DNA from 2 places in the Halopseudomonas sp. genome. Region 2 is predicted to be linked to the other one. Evidence: predicted binding sites of a transcription regulator. Region 2 holds the regulator's gene; the other holds the start of a gene.
What was found. The regulator LexA, encoded in region 2, represses DNA repair genes until DNA is damaged. The targets are predictions, from matches to a motif close to CTGTNTNNNNANACAG.
Positions count from the first base shown of each region.

Region 1: a site for LexA is predicted at 2,599-2,614, ahead of imuA (translesion DNA synthesis-associated protein ImuA). Genes of this name have one in related genera too.

Region 1 covers NZ_JAYPMU010000003.1:152,927-168,537, forward strand. Annotated here, with positions in the region: gene eno (phosphopyruvate hydratase) at 1-1,207, shown strand, start outside; gene AAFM31_RS03745 (septum formation initiator family protein) at 1,306-1,536, shown strand; gene ispD (2-C-methyl-D-erythritol 4-phosphate cytidylyltransferase) at 1,533-2,231, shown strand; gene imuA (translesion DNA synthesis-associated protein ImuA) at 2,633-3,244, shown strand; gene AAFM31_RS03760 (DNA polymerase Y family protein) at 3,252-4,661, shown strand; gene AAFM31_RS03765 (error-prone DNA polymerase) at 4,637-7,741, shown strand; gene AAFM31_RS03770 (enoyl-CoA hydratase/isomerase family protein) at 7,732-8,790, opposite strand; tRNA gene AAFM31_RS03775 (tRNA-Met) at 8,974-9,050, opposite strand; gene AAFM31_RS03780 (MBL fold metallo-hydrolase) at 9,128-9,997, opposite strand; gene AAFM31_RS03785 (OprD family porin) at 10,061-11,299, opposite strand; gene AAFM31_RS03790 (xanthine/uracil/vitamin C permease) at 11,325-12,701, opposite strand; gene AAFM31_RS03795 (acyl-CoA synthetase) at 12,859-14,478, opposite strand; gene AAFM31_RS03800 (ATP-binding protein) at 14,656-15,611, shown strand, end outside.
Region 2 covers NZ_JAYPMU010000001.1:138,365-153,975, forward strand. Annotated here, with positions in the region: gene AAFM31_RS00665 (Na(+)-translocating NADH-quinone reductase subunit A) at 1-58, opposite strand, end outside; gene AAFM31_RS00670 (chalcone isomerase family protein) at 410-925, shown strand; gene AAFM31_RS00675 (glyceraldehyde-3-phosphate dehydrogenase) at 988-2,427, opposite strand; gene mfd (transcription-repair coupling factor) at 2,612-6,097, shown strand; gene AAFM31_RS00685 (CsiV family protein) at 6,094-6,660, shown strand; gene AAFM31_RS00690 (S-methyl-5'-thioinosine phosphorylase) at 6,680-7,432, opposite strand; gene AAFM31_RS00695 (mechanosensitive ion channel family protein) at 7,429-8,592, opposite strand; gene nagZ (beta-N-acetylhexosaminidase) at 8,589-9,575, opposite strand; gene AAFM31_RS00705 (L,D-transpeptidase) at 9,625-10,113, opposite strand; gene AAFM31_RS00710 (TetR family transcriptional regulator) at 10,170-10,838, opposite strand; gene lexA (transcriptional repressor LexA) at 11,051-11,659, shown strand; gene sulA (SOS-induced cell division inhibitor SulA) at 11,670-12,158, shown strand; gene AAFM31_RS00725 (hypothetical protein) at 12,225-12,470, opposite strand; gene AAFM31_RS00730 (DUF6586 family protein) at 12,543-13,043, opposite strand; gene topA (type I DNA topoisomerase) at 13,055-15,611, opposite strand, start outside.

The DNA of each region.
Region 1 (15,611 bases), on a different contig from region 2:
AGGCGGCATCATGGGCAGCGCCTGCGCTCCTTCCGGCGCGTCTACCGGTTCGCGCGAAGCACTGGAACTGCGTGATGGCGACAAGAGCCGTTACCTCGGCAAGGGCGTGCTCAAGGCCGTCGCCAATATCAATGGCCCCATCCGCGAGCTGCTGGTTGGCCGTGATGCCACCGCGCAGGCTGAGCTGGATCGCGCGATGATCGAGCTGGACGGTACTGAAAACAAGGCTACTCTGGGCGCCAACGCTATCCTGGCTGTCTCCCTGGCCGCTGCCAAGGCGGCTGCTCAGGCCAAGGGCGTGCCGCTGTATGCGCACATTGCCGACCTGAATGGCACTCCCGGCGTCTACTCCATGCCTGTTCCGATGATGAACATCATCAATGGTGGTGAGCACGCCGACAACAACGTCGACATTCAGGAGTTCATGGTTCAGCCGGTTGGCGCCAAGAACTTCGCTGACGCGCTGCGCATGGGTGCGGAAATTTTCCACCACCTGAAAGCGGTTCTGAAGGCACGCGGCCTGAACACTGCGGTGGGTGACGAGGGCGGTTTCGCGCCGAACCTGGCTTCGAATGAAGACGCTCTGGCGGCCATCGCCGAAGCTGTTGCCAACGCCGGTTACACCCTGGGTGACGACGTTACTCTGGCGCTGGACTGCGCTTCCAGCGAGTTCTACAAGGACGGCAACTACGACCTGGCTGGCGAAGGCAAGGTATTCAGTGCGGAAGGTTTTGCCGACTACTTGGCGGGCCTGACCCAGCGCTACCCGATCATCTCTATCGAAGACGGTATGGATGAGTCCGACTGGGCTGGCTGGAAAGTCCTGACCGACAAGATTGGCGAGAAGGTGCAGCTGGTCGGTGACGACCTGTTCGTCACCAACACCAAGATCCTCAAGCGCGGCATCGACGAGAAGATCGGCAACTCCATCCTGATCAAGTTCAACCAGATCGGTTCGCTGACCGAGACCCTGGAAGCGATCCAGATGGCCAAGGCTGCCGGCTTCACCGCCGTTATCTCGCACCGCTCTGGCGAGACCGAAGACAGCACCATCGCCGATCTGGCTGTAGGTACTGCTGCCGGTCAGATCAAGACCGGTTCGCTGTGCCGCTCCGACCGCGTTTCCAAGTACAACCAGCTGCTGCGTATCGAAGAGCAACTGGGTGGCAAGGCGCCCTATAAGGGTCGCGCCGAGTTCCGCGGCTGATCGGTCTGGCGGGTACGTGTGAGCGTACCCGCCGTTCCTAGACGGGAGCATCTGGCTTGAAATGGCTCTGGATCATTGCGCTGTCGCTGTTGGCGGCGATGCAGTACCGACTCTGGGTCGGTGAGGGTAGTCTTGCCCACGTTTCCCAGCTCAAGCAGCAGATTGCCGAGCAGCAGCGCGAGAACGAGCAGCTGCTGGAGCGCAATCGGGTGCTGACCGCTGAAGTCATCGAACTCAAGCAAGGTCTGGAAACCGTCGAAGAGCGTGCCCGCCGTGAGTTGGGCATGGTCAAGCAGGGCGAAACCCTGTTCCAACTGAGCGACCAATGAGCGTCGCTACACCTGATTTCTGGGTTGTTCTGCCCGCCGCCGGCGTCGGCGCGCGCATGCAGGCAGATCGTCCCAAGCAATATCTCCTCTGGGGTGAACGTACCCTGATCGAACACACCCTGGCCTGCTTCCTGGATCAACCGGGACTGCGTGGGCTGGTGGTTTCCCTGTCTGCTGATGATGGCTGGTGGCCGACGCTGCCCTGTGCCCGGGACACGCGGATTACCCGCACAGTCGGCGGACGCGAGCGGGCCGACTCGGTGCTCAACGGGCTCATTGCGCTGCGTGAGCTGGGCGCGGCTGATGACGACTGGGTGCTGGTGCACGACGCGGCTCGTCCTAATCTCACCGATGGCGACCTGCACAAGCTGCTGAGCACGCTGGCGAGTGACCCGGTTGGCGGACTGCTGGCAGTGCCGGTACGCGATACCCTCAAGCAGATTGGCCCGGATGGCCGCGTTACTGCAACGCCGGATCGCAGCCAGTTCTGGCAGGCCTACACGCCACAGATGTTTCGCCTCGGGCCCCTGCAGCAGGCACTCAGTGATGCGCTGGCGGCCGGGGCGCTGATTACTGATGAAGCCTCGGCCATGGAGTGGGTGGGGCAGGCGCCGCTGTTGGTTGAGGGGCGTGCTGATAATTTGAAGATTACTCGTCCTGAGGATCTGGAGTGGTTGCGTCAGCGGGGTAATTGATCTCGCGTTGCCGTTTTATCCCTGAATCCCCCGGGGAACCCGACTACGTGGCCCTTCGGGTTCGCTGCGTTGCTCGGGCTGACGGGGGCCGGCAGAACTCGTCGCTGCGCTCCTCAGACATGCTGCCGTCCTATTTCCCGTCAGCCCTGCGCTACTCGCCCGCGTAAACGGGACGAACCCGTCGTGCACACTCCACCGTACAAGTATTAGTCAACCTTCCTGGCGTGAAGCCTTTTCGTGCTACCCCGGAATCCCGCGATAGCAGCATGCCGTTTCCTATGGTTTTGATTCCTGTCCGCCCTAGTCTTGAACGCCGTTTGTCGTGCCCGTCTGTTTGCAATTGACCGATACCATGCGAATAAATATGCTGTACGCATATACAGTATTTTTCAGAGGTTTTCATGGGCGCGGTCGTTGCACTTGATCGGTTGCTGGAGACGCGTCGCGTCTGGCGCGGGCGTCAGCAAAGTGAGCCGGTTGCCGAGCAGCCGACCGGGCATGCGGTGCTGGATGCGCTGCTGCCCGGTGGTGGCTGGCAACTGGCCGCGCTGAACGAGATTCTGCTGGGCGCTCCCGGTAGTGGCGAGTTGCAGCTGCTGTGGCCGCTGCTGGCGCGGTTGACTCAAGCCGGTGAACGGGTGGTGCTGGTCGGTACTCCGGCGATTCCCTTTGCGCCTGCCTGGCAGGCGGCAGGGGTGGTGCTGGCGCAGGTCTCGTTGTTGCAGGTCAGTGGCGCCGAGCGGCTGTGGGCGGCGGAGCAGTGCCTGCGTTCAGGTAGCTGCGGCGCGGTGCTGTGCTGGCCCGAGCACGCGGATGACCGCGCCCTGCGCCGCCTGCAGGTGGCGGCTGACAGCGGCCAGACGCTGGCCTTTGTGTTGCGCGACCGGCGTACGGCGGACAATCCCTCACCGGCGGCGCTGCGGCTGTTGCAGGAGCGTGAGCCGCGGCGGTGGCGGGTGCTCAAGTGCCGTGGCGGGGTGGCGCCTGCGCGGCCTGTATCGATTTCGCAGTGAGGCCGTCATGCGCTGGCTTTGCATTCTTTTTCCCCAGCTGGCACTGGATGCGGTGCTACGCAGCCGTGAGGATCCGACTGTGCCGTTGGCGCTGCTCAGTGGGCCGCCGCAGCGGCGGGTGCTGCAGGCGGTTAACGAGTCGGCCCGTGCACAGGGGTTGCGCTCGGGTCAGAGCCTGACCCAGGCTCGGACGCTGCTGGAGTGCTTTGATACGGTCGAACACGACCCGGCGCAGACCGAGCACTGGCAGCAGTTTCTGGCTAGTTGGGCGTATGGTTTCAGTGGTCATGTGAGTCTCGACTTCCCCCGTACCCTGTTGCTGGAGGTGGCCTCCAGCTTGCGTCTGTTCGGTCCCTGGCCTGATCTGGAGCAACGCCTGCGCGCCGAGCTGCAAGCGCTGGGCTTTCAGCATCGACTGGTGCTGGCGCCCAACCCGTTGGCAGCAAGGGTGCTCGCCAACGTCGCGGACGGCCTGGCGGTGGACGAGCAGGCACTGCACGCCGAGCTGCAGCGCCTGCCGGTGGCGCGCAGCGGTTTGCCGGGCGAGCTGATCGAGAGCCTGCAGCGCATGGGCTTGCGTCGTCTGCAGCAGGTGCTGGAGTTACCCCGTGACGGCCTAGCCAAACGCTTTCCGCCCCAGTTGCTGGCGCATCTTGATCAACTGCAGGGGCATCACCCGCTGGCGCTGAGCTGCTATCAGCCGCCGGATCAGTTTCGTCAGCGCATTGAGTTTAACTTTGATGTTGAGTCGAACTCCTCGCTGTTGTTTCCGTTGCGGCGTTTGATTGGTGATCTTGCGACCTTTCTGGCTGGGCGGGACTGTGGGGTACAGCGCTTTGTGCTGATTCTGGAGCACCGCCGTCAGGCTGCCACCGAGCTGCCGGTTGGCTTGTTGGGAGCTGAGCGCGACGGCGAGCGGCTGTTTGAATTGGCACGCGGCCGACTGGAGACGCTGGAACTCGCCGCGCCCGTGCAGGCGCTGACACTGCTGGCTGAGGATCTGCCGCGCTTTGTACCTGCTGCAGCCGAACTGTTCAGTAACCGCCCGCAGCAGTCGCAGAGCTGGCTGCAGGTCTGTGAGCGGCTGCGCGCTCGACTGGGTGACAAGGTGGTACAGCCGCTGGCGGCGGTGGATGAACACCGCCCCGAGCGCAGCTGGCTGGCGCAGGAGCGGGGCGATGCCGCCGCGCGCCCAGCCGGGCCACGCCCCGGCTGGCTGCTGCCCGAACCGGTACTGCTCAATGACCTGTTCCCACGGGTACTGGCTGGGCCTGAGCGGATCGAGTCCGGCTGGTGGGATGGCGACGACGTGCGGCGTGACTACTACCTGATCGAAACCCGTGATGGGCGTCGGGCCTGGGCCTTTCATACCGCAGGGCGCCCGGGTCCGTTCTGGGTGCATGGGTGGTTCGGATGAGCCTGGGTTACGCCGAACTGCATTGCCTGTCGAACTTCAGCTTTCAGCGCGGGGCGTCCAGTGCGCAGGAGCTGTTTGCCCGCGCGCGGCAACACGGCTATGACGCTCTGGCGATCACCGATGAAGCCAGCCTGGCCGGGATTGTCCGTGCCTGGCAGGCGGCGCAGGACAGCGGTCTGAAACTGATTGTTGGCAGCGAAATTCAGCTGGAGAACGGCCCCAAACTGGTCTTGCTGGTCGAGAGCCTGACGGGCTATCAGCGCCTCTGCCGTTTGCTGACTGTTGCTCGCCGGAGGGCTGGGAAGGGTGAGTACTGTCTGCGGCTTGAGGATCTGAGCGGTGCACTGGATGGTTTGCTCGGGCTCTGGTTGCCGCGCCACGGCCAGGATGAAGAGCATGGCAGGCAACTGCAGGCGCTGTTGCCAAACCGTTTGTGGCTGGCGGTCGAGCTGCACCGCGGGCCGGATGATGCGCGCAAGCTGGACCAGTTGCAGGGGCTGGCGGCGCGACTTGGCCTGCCCTGTGTGGCCAGCGGTGACGTGCACATGCATGTGCGTGGGCGGCGGGCGCTGCAGGACACTCTGACCGCGCTGCGTCACCACTGCACGGTGATGGAGGCGGGCAGTCGGCTGTTTGCCAATGGCGAGCGCCATCTGCGCAGCCTGTCGGCGTTGGCGGCGATCTACCCGCCTGCGCTGCTGGAGGAAAGCCGGCGCATTGCCGCCCGCTGCCAGTTCGACATGGGCGAGCTGCGCTATCAGTATCCGCGAGAACTGGTGCCGCAAGGGCATACCCCGTCCAGCTGGTTGCGCGAGCTGACCTGGCGCGGTGCCGCCTGGCGCTGGCCAAACGGCGTCAGTGACAAGGTGCGAACGCAGCTGGAGCATGAGCTGGCACTGATCGCCGAGAAGGCGTACGACAGTTACTTTCTCACCGTGCAGGACATCGTCGCCTTCGCCCGTGGGCAACGCATTCTTTGTCAGGGGCGTGGCTCGGCAGCCAACTCGGCGGTGTGCTTTGCGCTCGGCATTACCGAGATCGATCCGGACCGCAGCAACCTGTTGTTCGAGCGCTTTATCTCCCGTGAGCGCGATGAGCCGCCGGATATCGACGTGGATTTTGAGCACGAGCGGCGCGAGGAGGTTATTCAGTACATCTTCCGTCGTTATGGCCGCGAGCGAGCGGCGCTGACGGCGGTAGTCACTCGCTATCTATCGGCGGGTGCGGTGCGTGATGTGGCGCGCGCGCTCGGGCTGCCGCAGGAGCAGATTGATCAGCTCGGGCGTTGCTGCAGTCGCTGGAGCAAACAGCTGCCCAGTGCCGAGCGGCTGGCCGAGGCCGGGTTTGATGTGAACAACCCCTGGCTGCATCGGGTGTTGACGTTGGCGGGTGAGCTGATCGGCTTTCCGAGGCACCTGTCGCAGCATCCGGGCGGCTTTGTCATGTCAGATGCGCCGCTCGATACCCTGGTGCCGGTCGAGAACGCCAGCATGGCCGAGCGTACGGTGATCCAGTGGGACAAGGATGATCTGGATGCGGTCGGCATGCTCAAGGTCGATGTGCTGGCGCTGGGCATGCTCAGTGCGCTGCGCCGCTGCTTTGACCTGCTGCGCCAGCACCGTGGGCGCGATCTGACGCTGGCGAGCATTCCGCCGGATGACGCGCCGACCTACGAGATGATCAGCCGCGCCGATACCGTCGGCGTGTTCCAGATCGAGTCGCGGGCGCAGATGGCGATGCTGCCGCGGCTGCGCCCGCGTTGTTTCTATGATCTGGTCATTCAGGTTTCCATCGTGCGCCCCGGGCCGATTCAGGGCGACATGGTGCATCCCTTTTTGCGCCGTCGAAACGGCGAGGAGGCGGTCGACTACCCGTCGCCGGAGTTGCGCAAGGTATTCGAGCGTACCCTCGGAGTGCCGTTGTTTCAGGAGCAGGTGATGGCGCTGGCGATTGTTGCTGCCGGCTATACGCCGGGCGAGGCGGATGAGCTGCGTCGCTCGATGGCTGCCTGGAAGCGTCACGGCGGGCTGGAGCATCATCGGCAAAGATTGACCGCAGGCATGCTCGCGCGCGGTTACAGTCAGGCATTTTCCGAGCGGATCTTCGAGCAGATCAAGGGCTTTGGCAGCTACGGCTTCCCCGAGTCCCACGCGGCCAGTTTCGCGCTGCTGAGCTATGCCAGCAGCTGGTTGAAGTGTCATGAACCGGCTGCCTTTACCTGTGCCCTGATCAACAGCTGGCCGATGGGCTTCTACAGTCCAGACCAGTTGCTGCAGGACGCTCGTCGCCACCAGATCGAGATTCGGCCGGTGGATGTGCGCTACAGCGATTGGGACTGCTCGCTGGAGGCGGTTGAGTCAGCGGCAGCGCAGCCGGCCATTCGTCTCGGGCTGCGGCAGGTAAAGGGCCTGAGTCGAGGCGATGCTGAGCGATTGCTGCAAGCGCGGGCTCAGCAGGATTTTGCTGATGTCGCTGATCTGGCCCAGCGTGGTGGATTGAGCAGCCGTGCTCAGGCCCAGCTGGCCGACGCCGGTGCGCTGCGTGGGCTGGCAGGCAATCGTTTCCGTGCGCGCTGGGCGGTGGCTGGGGTTGAACCGCAGCTGCCGTTGCTGCAGGCGCAACACGATCAGGCCGAAAGCCCGGCGGTGATTCCGCAACCATCGGTAGTGGAAGATATGGAAGCCGATTACGCCAGCCTCGGTACCAGCATGGGCCCGCATCCATTGGGGTTGCTGCGTGAGCGGCTGCGCGAGCTGGACTGCCGCAGTTCGCGTGAGCTGCTGGCGCTGGCGCCGGATCAGCCGGTGCGGGTGGCCGGATTAGTGGTTGGCCGTCAGCGTCCGCAGACCGCCACCGGGGTGACCTTTGTCACCTTGGAAGACGAGTTTGGCATGATCAATGTGATCGTCTGGAGTGACCTGGCCGAGCGGCAGCGCTCTGTACTGCGCGGCTCACGACTGCTGGAAGTGCGCGGGCAGTTCGAGGCGCGTGATGGTGTGCGTCATGTGATCGCCCGGCAGTTGCATGACCTGACCGGGCTGTTGCAGAAGCTGGATGTGCGCAGCCGGGATTACCGCTGAAAGCCGTCGAAGAAGGCCTCGACCATTGCCGTATCAAGCTGGTCGATATGCGGCGGTTGCCAGCGCGGCTGCTTGTCCTTGTCGACGATCAGCGCGCGCACGCCTTCCATAATGTTGCCTTTCTCGAACCATTGGCGGCCGATGTGCAGTTCCATGGCAAAGCAGTCGGCCAGCGGCAGCGAGCGACCGCGCAGCAGCATGGCCTGGGTCACGGCCATCGCCAGCGGTGAGCGGTTGTCGATGATTTCGATGGTGCGCTCGGCCCATGTGCTGAACTCGGCGCGCTGTTCGCTGGCCAGTGATGAGCGGATCGCAGCGATGTCGGGTTGCGCAAAGTGCAGGTCAATGGCTGGTTGCAGCGCCTTCAGTTCCGCCTCTGGCAGCGCGCAGTCAGCCAGCGCAGCGACCTGATCGCCCAGGCTGCCGTCCGCCGGGTTGAAGCTGTCGATCAGGGCTTCCAGTTCGCTCAGCCTGGCGCTGCTGATGCACAGATCGCCAAGACCCGCGTAGAGGGCGTCGCTGCTGCCAACGTGGTTGCCGGTAATACCGAGATACATACCCAGCTGACCCGGCAGGCGAGACAGGAAGTAGCTGCCGCCTACGTCGGGAAAATAGCCAATCGCGGTTTCCGGCATGCCGAGCCGTGAGCGCTCGGTCAGCAGGCGGATGCTCGCGCCTTGCGCCAGCCCCATGCCGCCGCCCAGTACAAAGCCGTCCATCAGCGCCAGGATTGGTTTCGGGTAGGCATGGATGTAGGCATCGAGGTCGTATTCTTCGGTGAAGAAGGTTTCCGGCTCGTGGTGGCGGCCAGCCAGATAGTTGTCATACATGTAGCGGATGTCGCCGCCGGCGCAGAACGCGCGTTCACCGGTGCCGCGCAGCAGCACCGCCTCGACCTGGGCGTCGCTTGCCCAGCTTTCCAGCTGACGCTGCAGCAGGCGCACCATCTCCAGATTCAGTGCGTTCAGCCCGGCTGGACGGTTGAGGGTGAGCTGGCCAATACGGCCCCGGCGCTCAATCAGCACCAGCGGGGCGGTTGTCTCCGACATACGAGTCTCCATCAGGCGAAACAGTGGCGCGACAGAAGGGCGTGGCCGCGCAGCGAGATATCGAGCCGCAGTATAGGGGAGTGGGTAGGGGAGAAAAATGCGCGAGAGGCAGGGCCTGACAGCATGAATGTCAGGCAATAAAAAAACCGCTGATCGGGGTTAACCAATCAGCGGTTTTGAACCTGGTTGCGGGGGCAGGATTTGAACCTACGACCTTCGGGTTATGAGCCCGACGAGCTACCAGACTGCTCCACCCCGCGTCAGAGGTCGCCATTCTACGGATTCACGGATGGCTGTCAAGCAATTGAACGAAAAAGATTTTTTTATTTTCGCGGAATCAGTTTTCGAGGCCCTTCACACTCGGCTGCGGGTTGCTGACGGTGTAGCGTCCGTTGTCCGCATCGCGGCTGACACAGGCCATGGCGACGTCCGGATCATGGGTGAAAACCAGCCTGCCGTTAACCGCAATCAGACTGTCGAGCAGGGCTTCCTTTTCCTCGATCAGGGTTTCCGGGAAGCGGTCGTAGCCCATGGTGATCGGCAGGTGCACCCAGGGTGCGCCAGGGATCAGGTCGCCCGGAAACACCACCGGGCCGTCGGGCATGTCGATGATCGGGATCATCAGGCCCGGCGTGTGGCCGTCACTGAAACGCAGGCGCCAGTCTGGACCGAGGGTCTTCGATTTCTTGCCGTCGTCGACCAGCTCCAGACGACCGCTGTCTTCCAGCAGGGTCAGCAGCTCAGGAATGAACGAGGCCTGATCACGTGGGTGTGGCCGCCGCGCCCGTTGCCAGTGACGCTGGCCGGTGACAAAGGTGGCGTTGGGGAACAGCAGCTGCGCCGGCTGGCCTTCCTGCCAGGCGCTGAGCAACCCGCCAGCATGGTCGAAGTGCAGGTGGGTGAGCACCACCACGTCGATGTCGGCGTCGGTCAGGCCAATCTCGGCCAGGCTGTCGAGCAGTACATGACGGTCTTCGACAACACCGTAGCGGGACTTGAGGTTTGGTGGGAAGAAAGCGCCGATGCCTGTTTCGACCAGAATATTACGGTCGTCTTCCTGCACCAGCATGGCCCGGCAGCTTAGCGCGATCCGATTCTGATCATCGGTTTCGACCCAGCGGGACCAGAGGGCCTTGGGCGCGTTGCCGAACATGGCGCCGCCATCCAGGCGTTGACTGTTGCCTTCCAGTGTCGTGATTGTGCGCATGGCTGATCAATCCTGTGTTGGGTGTATGGAAGAGGCGACTTTGGGGTCGCCTCTCGTCCGGCATCAAAGGTTAAAGGTGTAGCCGATGATCACGCGGTTTTCGTCGATGTCGCTGGCGAAGGTGCTGCGATAGGTTGCGTTGCGCCAGTGCAGCGAGAGGTTCTGCAGCGGGCCGCTCTGCACGGTATACATCAGATCGCTGTTGCGTTCCCATTCGCGGCCACGACTATTCGCGAGCTCGATATTGCTGCCATGGGTATAGCGATTCATCAGCTTGAGGCCGGGCAGGCCCAGCTCGGCAAAGCTGAAGTCGTGGCGCAGTTGCCAGCTGCGCTCATCGCGGTTGGCAAAGTCGTTGATCTGCACCAAATGCGTGAGGAAGGGGTCGGTGCCGCTCAGGTAGGCAAAGCCGGTGTGGCCTTCCATCTGCTGATAGCTGCTGGTGAACTTGTGCATGCCCGCTTGCCACGACAGGGTGGCGCTGCTCATGCGGTTGTCGATGTTGCTGCGGCCTGCGTCGTTGCTGTCGGCATAACGCAGGTTCAGCGCCAGTGTGCCAGCGCCCAGCGGCTGACTGTGGTTGAGCACCAGATAGTGCTGGCGGTAGATTGACTGCAGCTCGCCGTAGTGATAGCTGAGCTTGGTCGCGTCGCTGACTGCCCAGTTGGCGCCGGCAAAGTCGAAGGCATCGCTGTCCTGCCTGCCGGTCACCACCACGTTGCGGGCGCCGCCCTGTACCGGGCGCATGTCCTGATAGTCGGATGAGTCGCGCAGGTTGATGGCATCAAAGCGGCCGAGTTCCAGCTGCAGGCTGTCGCTGCCCTGTGCCTGCAGCCAGCCACCGCGGAAGCTTTGCGGCAGCAGGCGGCTGTCGTTGTGCATGGCCACCGGCAGCGTCGGGATCAGGGTGCCGACGCGCAGCAGGTGTTCATCCAGCTTGAGTTTCGCGGTCAGGCCGAGTTCGCTGTATTCGTCCATCGCGCGGCTCTCACTGGTGTCGCGCTTGAGGATGCCGGTGCCGGTGCGATCAGGACTGGAGTCCAGCTTGATGCCGAGCAGGCCGATGGCGTCCAAGCCTAAGCCCAGGCGGCCTTCGGTGTAACCGGACTGCCAGTAGGCGCGCACGCCCTGCGCCCATTCGTCGGCCTTGCTCTGGGCCGCGTTGCTCTGGCGGAAGTCGCGGTTGAAGTAAAAGTTGCGCAGCTCGACACGGCTCTGGGCGTCATCGATAAAGGCAGCGCTGGCCGGCGTCGCAAGTGCGGCGGAAAGGGCGGTCAGCAGGAAAGCAGGGATCTTTTTCATTGCGTGTGTCTCTTGTTTTTATCGATCAGTCAGCGGTTTCGGCGTCGGTTTTCTGGTCCGGATGGGCACTGCGGAAGCTCAAGAGGTGGGTGCGCTCAATCAGCAGATACAACACCGCGCCGGTGGCCAGGCCCCAGCCCGCGCCGTAGACGGCCAGTACTACGCCCATTGTGCCGGCCACGCCGCGCTCGGCGTTGTTACCCAGCTGCTCAAAGCCGACCATCAGGCAGATGTAACCGGTCAGTACCAGGGTCAGCGACAGGGCAATCGGCAGCACCGGCTGGAAGAAACTCACCAGCGGCAGCATGAACAGCGCGATGAAACCGGTGATCCAGAAGGTGCCTGCGCCGCTGTAGATGGAGTCCATCGCCTTGCGGCCGTACTTGTAGCGCTCGGCCATGGTCGCGGCGACAGCAGTCCAGATCGGGCCGGCCAGACCGGGGTAGGGAGCAAAGAAGGCGTGCAGGGCGTTGCGGATGGCGGTGACCAGATGCACGCGGTCGACGTTGTTCTCGATCACTTCGTCCGGGCGCAGTTCATCGGCGCGCTGCATCAGCGACTGGCCGACGATGATGTCGCCAAAGGCGATGATGTAGGCAATCACGGCAGTCGGTACGGCCAGCATGAAGACCTTGGCATCGGGGATGCCGACGGTGAATGGCAGGTAGTTCCACATCTCACCGAAGGCCGGTGCGGTAATGCCCCAGCGCACATCCGGCATTTTGTACTCGCCAACGCCAATCCCGACCACAATGGCGATCAGCATGCCCGGCACCATGCCGTAGTTGACGATCTTGCGCATCAGCGGCAGCCGGTCGGTCAGGCCTTTGAACGAGGCCGAGAACATCAGATACAGGCAGATCAGGGTGCCGAGGGTCAGCGAGATCGGGGTGTTGGCCAGGCGGCCGCCGGCGGAAATCTCACCCATCAGCGCAGCAATACCGGCGCCGATGATGATGCCGCCCTTCATCGAATTGGGCACGATGCGCACCATGGCGCTGCCGAGGCGGGTGATGCCGAGCACGAAGAAGATCAGGCAGACCAGCAGCTGCAGCGCGAATAGCGCCTGAATCGCCTGCGGGCCCGGTTCGAAGTCGCCGAGAAACAGCAGTACCACAGGAATCGCCGGAGTAATCCAGCCCGGCACCATCGGCACGCCGAGCAACGCGGGCAGCATGAAACCGACGCCGCAGACCACCACGTAGGCCAGCGCTACGTCGTAGGGCAGGCCGAGGTATTTTTCCAGCAAGGGGATCATGCCGAGGCTGACCACGAACATGATCAACGCCTGCAGCATCTCGGCGGTTTCCCACCGATAGTGGACGAACGGCAGACGAATCTTGAACGGGCCGCAGGCCCAGAACGGTTGCTCCGCGCCATCGGCGCGCTTGAAAATTTGCATGAGTAGCTCCGCCAGCCGGGTAGAACCGGGCTGCTTGTTGTTTTTGTCGAATGTTTTCAGGCGAGCGGGTTTGACCGGGCGTTCACCAGCGACCTCCGGGCGGGTAAGGCGCGGAGGTGGCAGTGATCAAGCGGTTAACCCCGGTTTGTACAGGTGCTCAGAGCGCCTTAGCCCAGTCACGCAGTACGAACTTCTGGATCTTGCCGGTCGAGGTTTTCGGCAATTCGGTGAAGATTACCGTCTTGGGAACCTTGAATCCGGCAAGGTGCTGGCGGCAGAAGGCGATGATGTCTTCGTGGCTGACATCGTGGTCGCGGCGCCGGGTAACAAAGGCGCAGGGCGTTTCACCCCACTTCTCGTCCGGACGGGCGACCACCGCGGCTTCCATGACCGCAGGGTGTTTGTAGAGGGTGTCCTCGACTTCGATGGTCGAAATGTTCTCGCCACCGGAAATGATGATGTCCTTCAGGCGATCCTTGATCTGCACGTAGCCGTTGGGGTGGCAGACGGCGAGGTCGCCCGTGTGGAACCAGCCGCCGGCAAACGCCTCGGCGGTCGCTTCCGGATTCTTCAGGTAGCCCTTCATCACGGTGTTGCCGCGCATAAAGATCTCACCGATGGTTTTGCCGTCTTTCGGTACCGGTTTGAGGGTATCGGGGTTGGCGACCATCACCCCTTCCAGCGTGGTGTAGCGCACGCCCTGATGGGATTTGAGTTCGGCGCGCTCGTCCAGCGTCAGTTCATCCCACTCGCTGTGCCAGGCACACACGGTTACCGGGCCATAGACTTCGGTCAGGCCGTAGGTATGGGTGATCTGGATGCCCATGTTTTCGACCGCACCGATGACCTTGGCCGGCGGCGCAGCGCCGGCAACCATCGCCTTGACCGGATGATCAATAGCCGCCTTGGCCGATTCCGGCATGCTCGCCAGGGCGTTAAGCACGATCGGCGCGCCGCACAGGTGGGTGACCTGATGTTCGTGAATCAGGTGCAGGATCTTCTGCGGATCGACCCGGCGCAGGAACACATGCACACCGGCCATCGCGGTGATGGTCCAGGGATAGCACCAGCCGTTGCAGTGGAACATCGGCAGGGTCCACAGGTAGACCGGGTGCATACCCATGCCCCAGGTCATCTGGTTGCCGATCGAGTTCAGGTAGGCGCCGCGGTGGTGGTAGACCACACCCTTCGGGTTGCCGGTGGTGCCGGAGGTGTAGTTCAGGGTAATGGCCTGCCACTCATCGTCGGGCCAGTGCCATTCGAATTCGGGATCGCCTTCGGCAAGGAAGGCTTCGTAATCGAGATCGCTCAGGGCTTCGCCTTCGCCGTACTCCGGATCGTCGACATCGACCACCAGAATGGGTCGTTTGATCAGCTCCAGGGCCTGACGGATGACCCCATGGAACTCGCGGTCGGTGATCAGCACACGGGCTTCGCCGTGGTCGAGCATGAAGGCAATGGCTTCGGCGTCGAGGCGTACGTTCAGGGTGTTGAGCACCGCGCCGATCATGGGTACACCAAAGTGGCATTCCAGCATGGCCGGGATATTCGGCAACATGGCGGCAACGGTATCGCCCTGACGAATACCCCGACCATGCAGCGCAGAGGCCAGACGACGGCAGCGCTGGTAGGTTTCCTGCCAGTTGCGGCGCAGGCTGCCGTGGATAACAGCGGGGTAGTTGGGGTAGACCGCAGCGGTGCGTTCGATGAATGACAGCGGCGAGAGGGCCATGTGGTTGACGGCAGCGGGAGCCAGACCTTCCTGATAGATCGTCATGACGGAACCTTCTTGTAGTTATCGATGGCGTCAGCGAGCAGTGCAGACGTCTCGGAATAATCATCTGGCCGGTCTGGGTGGGACCGGCGTATTCTCATCAGGGTGATTTATATAGATGTTTTCAAAATTATGGAATGTGTACCAAGGTATTATGGGTGTTTTACTATATGGTGAGCGATGAGTGATTCACTGCCGACGTTGCACGGTCTGCTGCTGGCTGATCCGTTGCCGATGATGCTGGTCAGCGCTGCGGGCGAGCCCATGTTCCGCAACACCGCTCTGCTGCAACTGCAGGCCGACAATGCTGATCTGAGCGCCTGGCTGCCGCACAATCACGCGGAACTGGTGGTGGCTGCTGCTCAGCAGCAGCGTGCGATCGAAGATGTGCACACTCGTTGTGGTAGTCGCCATCTGCTGTGGAGCTACATTCCGCTGGTGGAGACGGCGCAGGTCTGGGTGCGCGGTCGCGATGCCACCCGCTGGTTGCAGCATCAGCAGGAAGCCACGGTTGCCCGCCGGCTGTATCACCTGATCATCGAAAACACCACCGACCTGATTTCCCGTCACCGCCCTGACGGCCGTTTTATTGATGCGTCGCCTGCGTCCTGGACGCTACTGGGTGTGTGGCCTGAGCAACTGCGCGGTGAGCGGCTCGATAGTCTGTTTCATCCTCAGGAGCGTGAGGCGTTGCTGATGCGTTTTCGCAGCGCGCTCGAGCAGGACGGCTACCTGACGTACAGCTATCGGATTCGCCATGCCAGCGGCGAGTACCGCTGGTTTGAAACGGCCAGTCGGGCGATTCGCGAGACCTACACCGGCGAGGTGGTAGAGGTTATCAGTGTCTCGCGTGACATTACCGAGCGATTACAGAGCGAAGAGCATAACCGCCGCCTGCAGGATGAGCTGGCCCACGCCGCGCGCCTGGCCACTCTGGGCGAGCTGGCCTCGGGTATCGCCCACGAGTTGAATCAGCCGCTGGCGGCGATTCTCAATTACGCCGGGGCCAGTCAGCGCTACCTTGCGCAGCTGAACAGCAGTGAGCCGGAAGCCGAGCGGGTTGAACACGGGTTAGCGCGGATCAGCGAACAGGCCGAGCACGCGGCGGCGGTGATTCGTCGGCTGCGCGGTTTTCT
Region 2 (15,611 bases):
TGCGCTGTTCGGGAGACCCGGTGATTGGCAGATCCAAGCCCCGTTTGATTTTTATCATACGAATAGCCTAATCACTGTTTGAAATCTTCACGGGCGGGCTGCCAAAACAAGCTTAGATACGCTGTTGCTCCGGCCTTGACCGCGCTTGCGGGCAGCAACCGGGGCAGCCTCAAACCCCCATAAAAAATCCCGCCAAGTATAAAGAGCATGACTACTCAATGCTACCGAGCCCTTGGATTTTTCGGTTTTTTAATCGCCGCCATTAATGAAATCGATAACACTCACGCGTATTTCAGAGCGATCCTGAAACACCCGGAAACACTGTATCCGGCGAACAGAAACAGCCTTACACCACAAGCAACCACAACGGCATAAACTGAGCACAAAACAACCAATCAGGGAGACTCGCATGTCACTACCAAGCACCCTCCTGACCGCCCTGCTGCTGCTCACCTCAACAACCGCAGCGGCAACCATCGATGCGAGCTTAACCACTCGCAACCAGCACCTGGTTCGATATCTGTTCATGGATATTTACACCGCCACCCTGTACGCCCAGAGCGACAGCAATCTGACCGACGTACTCGACACCCAACAGCCAGTTCGCCTGTCATTGCAATATCACCGCTCGATTGACCGCGAAGATATGATCAAAGCCGCCGGTGTTATCCTCGAACGCCAGCACCCCGCATCCCAACTGGCACCACTGCAAGCTGATATCGACCAGCTTCACAGCCACTTCACCGACGTCAGCGAAGGAGACACCTACAGCCTCACGCGCACAGCAGAAGGTGAACTGCAACTGCACTACAACGACCAGCTTAGCTTTCGCAGTAAGACCCCTGGGCTAGCTGAAATCTATCTAGGCATATGGCTGGGACAGGACGGACTATCCGACGACCTGCGTAGCGCCCTGCTGCGCTGACCGAACAAAAAGCGGAAACAAAAAAGGCGCCAAAGCGCCTTTTTTGTTGACTACCCGATGAATCAGGCCGGGAACGCCGGCGAATTCACGTGAGCCATATCTTCCAGAATGCGAACAACCTGGCAGCTGTAACCAAACTCGTTGTCATACCAAACGTACAGAATGACACGGTTGTCGTTACAGATAGTCGCTTCAGCATCAACAACACCAGCGTGACGCGAACCTACGAAGTCAGTGGAAACCACTTCCTGCGAGTTGGTGAAATCAATTTGCTTGTGCAGCTCGGAGTGCAGCGCCATGTGGCGCAGGTAGTCGTTGACCTCGTCGCGATCGGTCGACTTTTCCAGATTCAGATTCAGAATCGCCATGGAGACGTTCGGCGTCGGAACCCGGATAGCGTTACCGCTCAGCTTGCCAGCCAGCTCCGGCAGCGCCTTCGCAACAGCCTTGGCAGCACCCGTCTCGGTGATAACCATGTTCAGCGCAGCGCTGCGACCACGACGGTTGCCCTTGTGGAAGTTGTCAATCAGGTTCTGGTCGTTGGTGTACGAGTGAACAGTCTCAACGTGGCCATTGACGATACCGAACTTGTCGTTGATCGCCTTCAGCACCGGCACGATAGCGTTGGTAGTGCAGGATGCCGCGGAGACAATTTTGTCCTCCGGGGTAATCGCCGCATGATTGATACCGTGAACGATGTTCTTCAGGTCGCCTTTACCCGGAGCGGTCAAAACAACCTGAGAGGCGCCCTTGCACTGCAGGTGCTGGGACAGACCAGCCTCGTCGCGCCATACACCGGTGTTGTCGACGACGATAGCGTCTTCGATGCCGTAGGCGGTGTAATCGATGCTAGTCGGGTCACTCGCGTAGATAACCTGGATCAGGTTGCCGTTAGCAGTGATGGTGTTGTTTTCTTCGTCGATGGTGATGGTGCCTTGGAAGGAACCATGAACCGAGTCACGACGCAGCAGACTGGCACGCTTGGACAGGTCGTTGGCAGCACCCTTACGAACCACAATGGCACGCAGGCGCAGACCATCACCAGCACCAGCTTTCTCGATCAGAATACGCGCCAGCAGGCGACCGATACGACCGAAGCCATACAGCACAACGTCACGACCCTGACGATCCTCACCGGCCTTGCCGATAACACTGGCCAGCTCGACGCGCAGGAAGGCGTTCAGGTCATCACTGCCGGATGCACGGAACTTATTGACCAGACGGGCCAAATCGATGGAAGCCGGGCCCAGGTTCAGGTCCAGCAGCTCTTTGAGAACCGGGAAGGTATCGTGAACTGACAGCTCGTTGTCGTCGATCTGACGAGCGAAACGGTGAGATTTCAGCAGACTGATAACCGAGCGGTTAACCAGGCCACGACCATAAATGGACGTGACAACGTTATGCTCACGGTACAGACGGCCAATCAGCGGAATCATCGCCTCAGCGGTGGCTTCACGGTCCGTCCAGTTTTCCAGACACTGCTCAAATTGGGCTTGAGTCACGGCTTTACCTTCCAAGTCTTGATAACCAAAGGGCGCATATTATGCTTTCAGCGCGCGCCATAGGCAATCTTCCGGACAAAATCCAGCCGGCACGGGCACAAACGCAACGAGCGCGTTAAACTGCCTGCCTTTGTCAGCCGGCCACCGGCCAGCGCGAATCCGAACCGACCTCAAGAGCCATCGCATGCCCGCACCCAAGCCGCTGCTATCCCCTCCATTGACGGCCGCCACCGGTAACCGCCTGTACTGGACCGGCCTGCAGGGCGCCGCCCGCGCCCTGGCCATCGCCGAGGGCGCGCAGCAACACGACGGGCTGAGCCTGGTGATCACACCAGATACCGCCTCAGCCGACAGCCTGGAACAGGAGCTGCACTTTTTTGCCCCGCAGTTGCCAGTCATCAGCTTCCCCGACTGGGAAACCCTGCCGTACGACCGCTTCTCGCCGCACCAGGACATCATCTCCCAGCGCCTGAAAACCCTGTTCCAGCTGCCGCGTCTCGGCCAGGGCATTCTTGTCGTGCCGATGACCACGGTGCTACATCGCTTACCACCGCGCGAGTTTCTGGGCGGTTCGGTATTACTGCTCGAGATCGGCCAGCAACTGGACATCGACCAGATGCGCATCAACCTCGACGCCGCTGGCTACCGCTGTGTCGACACCGTCTACGAGCACGGGGATTACGCGGTGCGCGGAGCACTGCTCGACCTGTTCCCGATGGGCAGCACCCTGCCCTACCGGATCGACCTGCTGGACGACGAAATCGAGACACTGCGCACCTTCGACCCGGAAACCCAGCGCTCAATCGACAAGGTGGATCGCATTCACCTGCTACCAGCCAAGGAGTTCCCGCTCGACAAGTCGGCCCTGACCGGATTCCGCGCCCGCTTTCGCGAGCGGTTCGAGGTCGATCACCGGCGCTGCCCTCTGTATATGGATCTGAGCGAAGGCCTGATTCCACCCGGCATTGAATACTACCTGCCGCTGTTCTTCGACGAACTGGGCAGTCTGTTCGACTATCTGCCAGACAACACCCGGCTATTCACCCTGCCCGGCATCGAACAGAACGCCGAACATTTCTGGCAGGACGTCCGCACCCGACATACCGAACAAGGTGTCGATCCGACCCGACCACTGCTGCCACCGGGCGAGCTGTTTCTGCCGGTTGAAGAAGCCTTTGCACTGCTGAAGCAGCATCCGCGCGTCGTTTGTCATCAGGATCGCCCGGACGAATCGCAGGCCAGTGTATTTGACTGCCCGCTGCCGCCCGAACTGGCGATCGACAACAAGCTGGAAAACCCGCTGGCGGCTCTTCAGCGCTTTCTGCAGCAACATCCGGGGCGCACCCTGTTCGTCGCCGAGACCGCCGGCCGCCGCGAAGCACTGACCGAACTGCTGGCCCGCATTCAGATCAAACCTGACGAGATCGACAGCTGGCCGGCATTCAGCGCTGCCAGCAGCCCCGTTGCCATCACCATCGCACCACTCGACCAGGGCATGCTGATCAACAGCGCAGGTGTGGCCCTGATCGCCGAAAGCCAACTGTTCGGCCAGCGCGTGATGCAGCGCCGCCGCCGCGGCAAAGCGACCGATCTCGGCGACGCGGTGATCCGCAACCTGACCGAGCTGCGCGAAGGTGCACCGGTGGTTCACATCGATCACGGCGTCGGCCGCTACCGTGGCCTGACCAACCTGACGGTTGAAGACCAGCAGGCCGAGTTTCTGGTACTCGAATACGCCGATGAGGCGACCCTGTACGTGCCGGTGGCCAACCTGCACCTGATCGCCCGTTACTCCGGCAGCGACGACGACAGCGCCCCCCTGCACCGTCTTGGCTCCGATCAGTGGCAGAAAGCCCGCCGCAAGGCCGCCGAGAAGGTTCGCGACGTTGCCGCCGAGCTGCTCGATGTGTATGCCCGCCGCGCCGCGCGCCAGGGCTTCAGCTTTGCCGACCCCGAGCAGGACTACCAAAGCTTTGCCGACGACTTCCCGTTCGAGGAAACCGCCGACCAGCTGGCCGCCATCGAAGCCGTATTCAAGGACATGACCAGCCCGCAACCGATGGATCGCCTGGTCTGCGGCGATGTCGGCTTCGGCAAGACCGAGGTTGCCATGCGCGCGGCCTTCCTCGCGGTGCACAGCGGCAAGCAGGTTGCGGTACTGGTGCCGACCACCCTGCTCGCCCAGCAGCACTACAACAGCTTCAAGGACCGCTTTGCCAACTGGCCGGTGCGGGTTGAAGTGATGTCGCGCTTCAAGTCCGCCAAGGAAGTCAAAGCCGCCGCTGCCGAGCTGGCCGAAGGCAAGGTCGACATCATGATCGGCACCCACAAGCTGCTGCAGGGCGACGTCCAGTTCCAGGATCTCGGCCTGGTCATCATCGACGAAGAGCACCGCTTCGGTGTGCGCCAGAAGGAAGCGCTGAAGGCGCTGCGTAGCGAAGTCGACGTGCTGACCCTGACCGCCACGCCGATTCCACGCACCCTGAACATGTCATTCTCCGGCATGCGTGACCTATCAATCATTGCCACGCCGCCGGCGCGACGGCTGTCGGTTAAAACCTTTGTCATGGTGCAGCAAAAACCCGTGGTCAAAGAGGCAATCCTGCGTGAGCTGCTGCGTGGCGGTCAGGTCTATTACCTGCACAACGATGTCGAGACAATCGAGAAGTGCGCAGCCGATCTGGCCGAACTGGTACCAGAAGCCCGCATCGGCATCAGTCACGGCCAGATGCCCGAGCGCGCGCTGGAGCAGGTGATGCGCGATTTCTATCACCGCCGCTTCAACATTCTGGTCACCAGTACGATCATCGAGACCGGCATCGACGTCCCCAGCGCCAACACCATCATCATCGAGCGCGCCGACAAGTTTGGCCTGGCACAGCTGCATCAGCTGCGCGGACGCGTCGGCCGCAGCCACCATCAGGCCTATGCCTACCTGCTAACCCCGGAAGGTCGCAAGATCACCAGCGACGCCGAGAAACGCCTGGAGGCCATTGCCGGCGCCCAAGACCTTGGTGCAGGCTTTACCTTGGCCACCCACGATCTGGAAATTCGCGGCGCAGGCGAGTTGCTGGGCGAAGGCCAGAGCGGCCAGATTCAGGCAGTCGGCTTTACCCTCTACATGGAAATGCTGGAACGCGCCGTCAAGGCGATCAAGCAGGGCAAGCAACCGGAACTGGAGCAGCCTCTTGGCGGCGGAACCGATATCAATCTGCGCCTGCCCGCACTGATTCCCGAAGAGTACCTGCCGGACGTCCACGCCCGCCTGATCCTCTACAAACGCATCGCCAACGCAGCGGACGAAGAAGCGCTGAAGGATCTGCAGGTTGAGATGATCGACCGTTTCGGTCTGTTGCCCGAGCCGGTCAAAACCCTGTTCCGCATTACCACACTTAAACTGCGCTGCGAGCCACTGGGTATAACCAAGGTCGACGTTGGCGCGGAGCACGGCCGGATCGAGTTTGCCGCTGACACGCGGATCGACCCGATGGTGCTGGTGCGCATGATTCAGGACAGCCCGCAACGCTATCGACTTGAAGGCGCAACGGTATTTCGCTTCAATTCGCCCATGGGCAACGCCGAGCTGCGCCTGAATACGGTTGAAGCCTTATTTGAACGCCTCACCGAAACCCCGAAAGACACCCCTAAAGGCAAAGGAAAACGCCCATGAAACTGTTGAGCAAACTGCTCTCCGTCGCCCTGCTGTCCACCCTAGCCTGCGTTTCGCTGTCTGCCAACGCTGAAGACTATCTGGTTGAGGTGGTGTTCTTCGGGCAGCCATCTGCGCCACTGGTTCAGGGCACGCCTCCGGACCTGGACTGGGCTGCCGAGGCAGTTGACCTCGAAGGGACCGCACGCACCGACGTACGCACCATCGATCAGACGCGCTACCGGCTGAGCAACCAGGCTCGCAAGCTGGAGCAAAGCGGTTATCAGATATATCTGCATCAGGCTTGGACTCAGCCGCTGGACAATGATCTGATCGTCGCCCTGCATCGCGGCAATGCCGACAATGGCATCTATCCCATTCAGGGATTGGTCAACCTGCGGCAGGAGAACCTGACTGAACTGAAAGTCGCGTTCTGGCGTAATCGTTCGGCAGCAGAGCTGCAACTGCAGTCCGAAACGCCGCTAATCTCAGAGTTTCTGCATCAAACCCGCGCCTTGCGCCCGGGCGAGGTTCATTATCTGGACCACCAAAGCCTTGGCATGCTAGTAACCATCAGCCGCTGAACGGACGACCACCGCGCGCTCAGGCGCGCGGTGAGGCCTTGAGAACCTGCTGCAGCACCGCCTTAACCTGCTGCATCCCGGCATGAACAACCGCTTCAATCGCCTCCATGGTGATCACCTCCGTCGCCTTACCGGCAGCCGGGTTCACCACCAGTGCCAGACAGGCGTACGCCACATCCAGCTCTCGAGCCAATGCGGCTTCCGGCATGCCAGTCATACCCACCAGATCAGCACCATCACGCTCGAGCCGCCGAATTTCCGCCGCCGTCTCCAGTCGAGGCCCCTGGGTCGCAGCATAGACGCCGCCAGGGAGGCACTGATGCCCGTGCGCACGGAGCGCTCCAAGTAATTGCTGACGCAACGACTCGTCGTAAGGCGAGGTGAAGTCAATATGCGTCACCGCCTCCAGATCATCCTCGAAGAACGTAGAGGCCCGCCCCCAGGTGTAATCAATCAGCTGGTCCGGCACACAGAATGCACCGGTACCCAGCGCTGGATGAATCCCGCCGACCGCGTTGACCGCAATGATGCGATCAACACCGGCTTCACGCAGGGCCCAGATATTGGCGCGATAGTTCACCCGGTGCGGCGGTATACGATGCGGGTGACCATGGCGCGCCAGGAAGCAGACCAACTGTCCACCGATGCGCCCTCGCACCACGGGTGCTGACGGCTCTCCCCACGGCGTCTGAACCTGGTCTTCGCCCTCAATCTCCAGCCCGTCCAGCGCACTGAGGCCGGTACCGCCGATAACGCCCCAAGTTCCGCTCACGCGTCGTTCTCCTGCAGCTCACGCGCAGACTCACGCAGCCGCCCGCCAGCATCCTGAGCACTACGCAACTCGAGCGCATCCGGCAAATGAATGGTCGACGTCGGGAACGCGACCTGCGCTTCATGCTTCTCGATAATGGCCAGAATCTTGAGCAATACATCTTCTTTCACGCGATGGAATTCAGCCCAGACTGGCGTAGTGAAGCAGTAAATAAAGAAGTCGACCGAAGACGGCGCACAGCGATCAAAGAACACCATCAGCGTCTGCTCCTGATCGATATCCGCGTGACTCTGCAGCATCTTGCGCACGTCGGCCACGATCGGCTCCATGCGCTTGATATCGTCATAACGAATGCCGATATGCTCGTAGATCCGCCGATGGGTCATGCGCGAGGGGTTTTCCACCACAATGTTGGCGAACACTGCATTGGGGATATACAGCGGACGCTTGTCGAACGTGCGAATCCGCGTCAGGCGCCAACCGATCTCCTCAACCGTCCCTTCGATATTGCGATCCGGCGAGCGCACCCAGTTACCGACCACGAACGGACGATCAAGATAAATCATCAAGCCGCCGAAGAAGTTGGCAAGCAGATCCTTGGCAGCAAAGCCAACGGCAATACCACCAATACCACCGAATGCCAGCACCCCGGAAATGCTGTAACCCAGCGATTGCAGCACCACAAGCGCCGCGGTAATGACCACTGAAGCCCGCAGCAGCTTGCCTATCGCGCTAACGGTGGTCTGGTCAGCCGGCGTCTCGCGATAATAGGGGTCCACCAGGCGCCGCTCGACCTGCTGCATCATGCGCAAAATGAACCAGGTCAATAGCACTATCAGCAGCACGCGCTGTACCTGATCAAGCACGTGCGCCAGGCTCTCGTCCATCTGCACCGCAGTAATCCGAGCCGCCCACATCAGCCCCATGCTCCAGATCAGCACCCAGGCTGGCCGACGCGCCGCGCCCACTAGGGCGTCGTCCCAAATATTGCGGGTTTTCTCTGCACGTTTCTGCATGTGATCCAGCACACGCTTGGCGATGTAGGCGCTCACCAACGATGCCAGCACCACGGCAAACACATGATAGATCCAGGCCTCGCCAATCAGCGGAAGCTGCTCAAGCTGCAGCTGCTCCGGCAGCTGTTCAATGAAGTCATTCAAACCAGATCAAACTCCCTCAACAAAGAAACTGCCTGATGCCACTCAGGCGCCGCACGGTAGTCAACACCGGCCGGTGTGCACGTCAGCATGCGCGCGATCCGGGCCGGGCATTGCAAACCTTGCTTCTGCGCGTGCACCAAGCCCTCTTCCGCCGCCGCACGATCATTACAGATCAGCAACATGTCGCAACCCGCCGCCTGCGCCGCATCAACCCGTTCAGCCATACCGCCAACCGCATGCGCACCGGCCATGGTCAGATCGTCACTGAAGATAACCCCATCAAAACCCAGCTCCGCCCGCAGAATGTCCTGCAGCCAGCGGGTCGAGAAACCAGCCGGCAAGGCATCGACCTGCGAATACACAACGTGCGCCGGCATAATCCCATCGAGTTTGCCCGCAAGCGCCGCAAAGGGCACGAGATCAGTACGTCGAATCTCATCCAGCGGGCGCTCATCGACCGGCAGCGCAAAATGTGAGTCCGCTTCAGCCCAGCCGTGCCCCGGAAAGTGCTTGCCGGTAGCGGCCATACCCGCCGCGTGCAAACCATCGATATAGGCGGCCGCCAGCCGCGCAACCCGCGCAGGATCGCCACCCAGCGAACGGTTACCAATCACCTGGCTACGGCCGTAATCAAGGTCCAGGACAGGTGCAAAGCTGATATCGATACCGCAAGCGAGCATCTCCGTCGCCATAACCCAGGCCGCCGCCTGGGCGACAGACTCGACACGGCCGTCGTCAACCGCAGCCACATCCGCCAACGCCGGCAAGCGCAGTACGTCGCGGCGCAAGCGCTGGACCCGCCCACCTTCCTGGTCAATCGCAATCAGCATGTCCGGACGCTCCTTGCGGATTGAGCGCACGAGCTCAGCAACCTGACGGGGCGACTCGGTATTGCGCGCAAACAAGATCAAGCCGGCGACTTCCGGTTGACGCAACAACTGCCGATCCTCTGCTTCCAGCCAAAGGCCAGGCAGATCCAACATCAAGGCACCCTGTTTCAATATTACTTCTCCTGAATACGGTAACGCGCCCTCAAAGCGCATCAATCTGAACGCTACAACCGACCGGTGTGCGTTCGAACAGTTCCAGCATGTCGGCATTGCGCAGACGGATGCAGCCATGAGAAAGCGGCTCACCCATCGGCTGATCGTCACCAGTACCATGCAAATAGATATAGCGGCGCTGGGAATCGACCCGACCACCACGATTGAATCCGACCTGCTCGCCGCAGAGCCAGAGAATACGCGTCAGGATCCAGTCCCGTTGCGGGAACCGATCCGCCAACGCTTGCGACCAAATCTCGCCAGTAGGACGCCGGCCGATAAACACCGCACCCAGCGGCAAACCATCGCCAATGCGCGCACGCACGCGGTGGGCACCGCGCGGCGTACATCCGGACCCCTCCTGCTCGCCAGGCCCGTTAAGTGCAGTAGAAACGATATAGCGACAGACCGGCTCACCGGCGCGGTAGCCGATTAGCGTCTGATCGTTCAGGGAAATATGGATATGATCAAGCTGCATGTCACCTCCGGCGCTGCGCACACCTTAGCGGACAGCGCAGCGCAGGTAAATGCAGCCTAGAGTGCCACCACTTCGGGGCTCGCAAGCGCAGCGCTTTCAGCGCGCATGCCTGCGGCCAGGAAAGGCACCATCAGGCGCAAGACATCATCTACGGGACGAGGCTCGCCCAGCTCGGCTTCCGCAATGGCCCGCAGCGCCTTCATGCTCGACATGGTGAACGCTGCACTACCAAGCATAAAGTGCACGCGCCAGAACAACTCCTGCGGAGGTATGCCCGGCACCGCACTGACCAGAAGTTGCATATAACGCTGAAATACCTTGCCATACACTTCACTGAGGTATTTGCGCAAATGGCCTTGGCTCTGATTGAATGCCAGACCAAGCAAGCGCATGAAGGTAGAAAGGTCATTACCACTACGCGGCTTCACTGCTAGCGCCTGATGCACCAGCATCTCCAGCAGAGCCTCGAGCGTCAGCGGCGTGTCCTTGTCCCGCGACTCACGCAAGTCCAACTCTTTCTCAAGGCTGCTGACGAATGGATCAAGGAAGCGCACGAATACCGCTTGAATCAGCGCCTTCTTCGACCCGAAGTGATAGTTAACGGCGGCCAGATTTACGCCCGCCTTGCTGGTGATAAGGCGCAGAGAGGTTTCAGCAAAACCTTTTTCGGCGAAAAGCTGTTCAGCGGCGTCAAGAATTCGCTTGACCGTGTCGGACTGCGCCATGCGCTCCCCCAGTGAGACAAACAATCGTTTCAAACATACGTTTAAAACGAATTTAGTGTCAACCCCAAGCCTGCTCCCCGCGCCAATCAGTCGCGCCACTCTCCCACTCCTTTATCAATCCGCTCAAGTAAACGGCATCAACATTGGGGGTTGCCGAGACAAAACAACTGTATATAATCCCAGATACTGGATAAAAACACAGGCTAACCGCGATGCAGAAACTAACCGCGCGACAACAGCAGGTTCTGGCATTCATCAAGGAATACATGGACAGCAATGGCTATCCGCCGACCCGGGTCGACATCGCCAAAACCTTGGGCTTCAAATCGCCCAATGCCGCCGAAGACCACCTGCGCGCGCTAGCCCGCAAAGGCGCAATCGAGATGATCCCCGGCGCATCCCGTGGCATCCGACTGCCAGAGTCAGAGAACGAAGCAAACGATGATCAGTTACCAGTAATCGGCCGGGTCGCCGCTGGCGCGCCCATCATGGCACTGGAAAACATCGAAGATCATTGCCGCATATCCCCCGACTTTTTCACCCCGCGCGCCGACTACCTGCTGCGCGTTCAGGGAGAAAGTATGAAAGACATCGGCATCATGGATGGCGACCTGCTGGCCGTGCACCGCACCAGCGAAGCTCGAAATGGCCAAGTCATCGTCGCGCGCATCGGCGAGGAAGTGACCGTCAAGCGCTTCCAACGCCAGGGCCGCAAAGTGTCGTTGATTGCAGAAAATCCGGACTTCAAGCCAATTGAAGTCGATCTCGCAGAACAGGAACTTACCATTGAAGGTTTAAGCGTCGGAGTTATCCGCCGCTGAGGAGCTGATCATGCAGTACGCCCGCACCGAGCAACAGACCCTGACTCAGACTGACCTGTTTCATAACGCCTTGATGGCGACACGTCTCAAGCACCACGCCTTCGAGCAACCCGTTCACGCCAGCCCGCAAGAGGATGAGCCGGACGGCAGCTACAGCGAGATGACGCTGCAAGGCAGCGCCCGTCAATGCTTGCAGTGGCTGGCTCCGGTATTGCGCGAACTAAGCCAGAAGGACTGCCGCCGCTGGCTTACGCTGATCGACCCGCCTGCCTCGGTTAGCCAACAGTGGCTGCGAGGGGCCAACCTCGACCCTCAGCGCATCATGATTGTGCGCTCCAAGGCTGGCATGGATAGCCTTAAGCTCTGCTGTGACCTGCTCAAGATGGGCGGCAGCCATACCGTCGTCAGCTGGCTCGACCGCGACAGCTGCGTAGCCCCTCGCCTCGAGCGTGCGGCGCAGGTCGGTCGCTGCCAGAGCCTGAACGTTCACCTTGGCTGAGAGCAGATACAAAAAAGGCCAGCTAGCTGCTGGCCTTTCTGGTGCTCATGGCACGTCCAAAATCACTTAGTGCAGAACGCGACTTTCAGGAATAACCTCGTCGTCGCCATCGTCCTCATCCATCATCTGACCCGCTGCCTGCATACCAGCGCTGATCATTGCCTTGGCAACTTCGATATAACTTTCCTGCAGATACTCGCGCGCATCGCGGGAGAATTCGATCACCACCAACGGCTCACCTTCTTCGTCGGAACGGCGCAGAGCAACCTTGCCGTTGGCGAGCTCGACGATTTCAAGGAAGGGTGAAGGCATTGCGGAGATCTCCTGTCTGAACTGCGCGCAGTGTAACACAGCGCCGCATTCAGGGCATCCGCGATCCCGCCGTCACCACTCCTGCATGCCGTCCCGATAGGCCCGTACGCGACGGGAAATTTCCTGCAACGCCTCCTCCGCCTGCCCGCTGGTCCATTCGGCGACAGGAGTAGCACTGGTAGCAATCAGAGAGTTGGTCGAGTTATCGACAGGCTGCGGCGGCGCCTGCAGGCGTTGCCAGGCAGCAATAACACCCGCGAGCCAAGTTTCCGAGTTGTCGGCCAACTCGGTCAACTCAGCCAATTCAGGGCCGGGAAAACGCGTCACCACGGAGGGAATCAACACGCCCTCCACATCACGCGCATCGACCAGCGGCCAGCGGTAGCGATCCGCAACCTCATGAATCAGCGCCAGAACACCCCGATACAGGTGAAACACCGCATGCTCACGATGGTACTGCGCCTGCGTCAGCGCATCGATCGCATCACTCTGCTCCGCCTGCTGCCAGGATTCGATAGCCCGGCGAGCAAAGTACAACGCCTGATTGGTGCGGGTATAGACTTCGTTAGCCATGGTTGCCTGCCTTACCGCTTGGCCTTCTTGCTGCGACCGTCATCCACCGACCACCGCTTGCCATCATGGAATGCCCGCCATCCTGTGGGCTTACCCTCAACCTCGGTCTGCACATACTGCTCTTTAGTCTTGCGACTATAGCGCACGACGGTCGGATTACCGTCCGGATCAGCCACTGGCGCATCGAGCAGGAAATGATACTTCGGATCGATCTCCGACTTGTGCGGAATCAACTCCTTGACCAATGGCGCCCGAGTTTCCCGGTTTTTCGGGAACTGGCTTGCCGCCAGGAACAGGCCGGAGGCACCGTCACGCAGCACATAGACGTCGTCGACCTTCTCGCACTTGAGCTCTGGCATCGGCACTGGATCAGCCTTCGGCGGCGCAGCCTCGCCGTTGCGCAACAGCTTGCGGGTGTTCTTGCACTCGCTGCTGGTACAACCGAAATACTTGCCGAAACGCCCGGTCTTGAGCTGCATTTCGCTGCCGCACTTGTCGCATTCGAGCGTCGGGCCGTCGTAGCCTTTGATCTTGAACTGACCCGCTTCAATCTCAAAACCCGAACAGTCCGGATTGTTACCACAGACGTGCAACTTGCGCCGCTCGTCGATCAGGTAACTGTCCATGGCGGTACCACAAATAGCACAGCGGTGCTTGCCACGCAGTACGCGCGACTCGCCCTCTTCATCATCCGCTGCCACCTCGTTGCCCGGCACCAGATTGATGGTCGCCTTGCAACGCTCTTTCGGCGGCAGCGCGTAGCCGGAACAGCCGAGAAACACACCGGTCGAGGCGGTGCGAATCATCATCGGCCGACCGCAGTCCTGGCACGGGATGTCGGTCAGCGTGGGCTGATTTGCGCGCATGCCCTTGTCTTCGCCAGACGCAGACGCGGCACCCAGCTTGGCACTGAAATCGGCGTAAAAGTTGTTCAGCACCTGTTTCCAAAGCACCTCACCGTGAGCCACGTCATCCAGCGACTCTTCCATCTTTGCAGTGAAGCCATAATCCATCAGGTTCGGAAAGCTTTCATTCAGGCGCTCAGTGACGATGTCGCCCATCTTCTCCGCATAAAACCGGCGGTTGTTGAGAGTGACGTAGCCACGATCCTGAATCGTCGAAATAATCGACGCGTAAGTGGATGGGCGACCGATACCGCGCTTCTCCAGCTCCTTTACCAGGCTCGCCTCGGCGTAGCGCGCCGGCGGCTTGGTAAAGTGCTGCTTGGGATCCAGGCCCTGCAGCGCCAGAACGTCATCGACCTTGATCTCCGGCAACACCTCGTCTTCGCCACCCTTGCCCTGCTGCGGCATCACACGGGTATAACCATCAAACTTGAGAATACGGCCCTTGGCACGCAGCTCAAACTCGCCAGCAGCCACCTGGATACTGGTCGACAGGTACTTGGCCGGCGTCATCTGACAGGCCACGAACTGACGCCAGATCAGCTCGTACAGGCGCTCAGCATCGCGCTCCATACCCTTGAGGTCGGTCTGCTTGAGCTTAACGTCGGAAGGACGGATTGCTTCGTGCGCTTCCTGCGCTCCTTCCTTGCTGCTGTACAGGTTTGGCTTCTCCGGCAAATAGGCTTCGCCAAAGTTGCTTTCGATATAGCCACGCGCCATCGCAATGGCGTCCGCCGACAGATTAGTCGAATCGGTACGCATATAGGTGATGTAACCAGCCTCATAAAGACGCTGGGCCATCATCATGGTTTTCTTGACGCTGAAGCCCAGGCGCGTGCTCGCAGCCTGCTGCAGCGTTGAGGTGATAAAAGGCGCGTTGGGGCGCGAGCTGGTCGGCTTGTCCTCGCGCTTGACGGCCTTGTACGCCGCTTTTTCCAGCACAGCCAACGCCGCGTCAGTCTGCGCTTTGTTGGTCGGACGGAAGGTCTCACCGTTCTGTTTTACCACCTCAAAGCGAACGCTTTCAGCTTTGGGCGTATTGAGGCGCGCATGAACTTCCCAGAACTCTTCTGGTACAAAAGCACGGATTTCACGCTCACGGTCAACGATCAGCTTGACCGCTACCGACTGCACACGGCCAGCCGACAGGCCACGGGCAATTTTCTGCCACAGCAATGGCGAGACCATGTAACCCACTACGCGGTCGAGAAAGCGACGCGCCTGCTGGGCATTGACCCGGTTCATATCCAGCTCACCGGGTTCGGAGAAGGCCTCCTGAATGGCCTTCTTGGTAATTTCGTTGAACACCACGCGCTTGTAGCGCGAGTCGTCGCCGCCGATGCTCTCGCGCAGGTGCCAGGCGATGGCTTCCCCTTCGCGGTCCAAGTCCGTTGCGAGATAGACGGTGTCAGCATCCTTGGCCAGACGACGCAATTCGTCGACGACCTTCTCCTTGCCGGGCAGGATTTCGTAGTGCGCTTTCCAGTCGTTCTCAGGATCGACACCCATGCGCTTGACCAACTGGGCTCGCGCCTTCTGCTGCTTCTCCTGCTCGCTGGCGGCGACCTTACGGCCACCCTTGGGTTTGCTTTCGGTCTTGCCACTGCCGCTGGTGGGCAGGTCGCGAATATGGCCGATACTCGACTTCACCACATACTCGTTG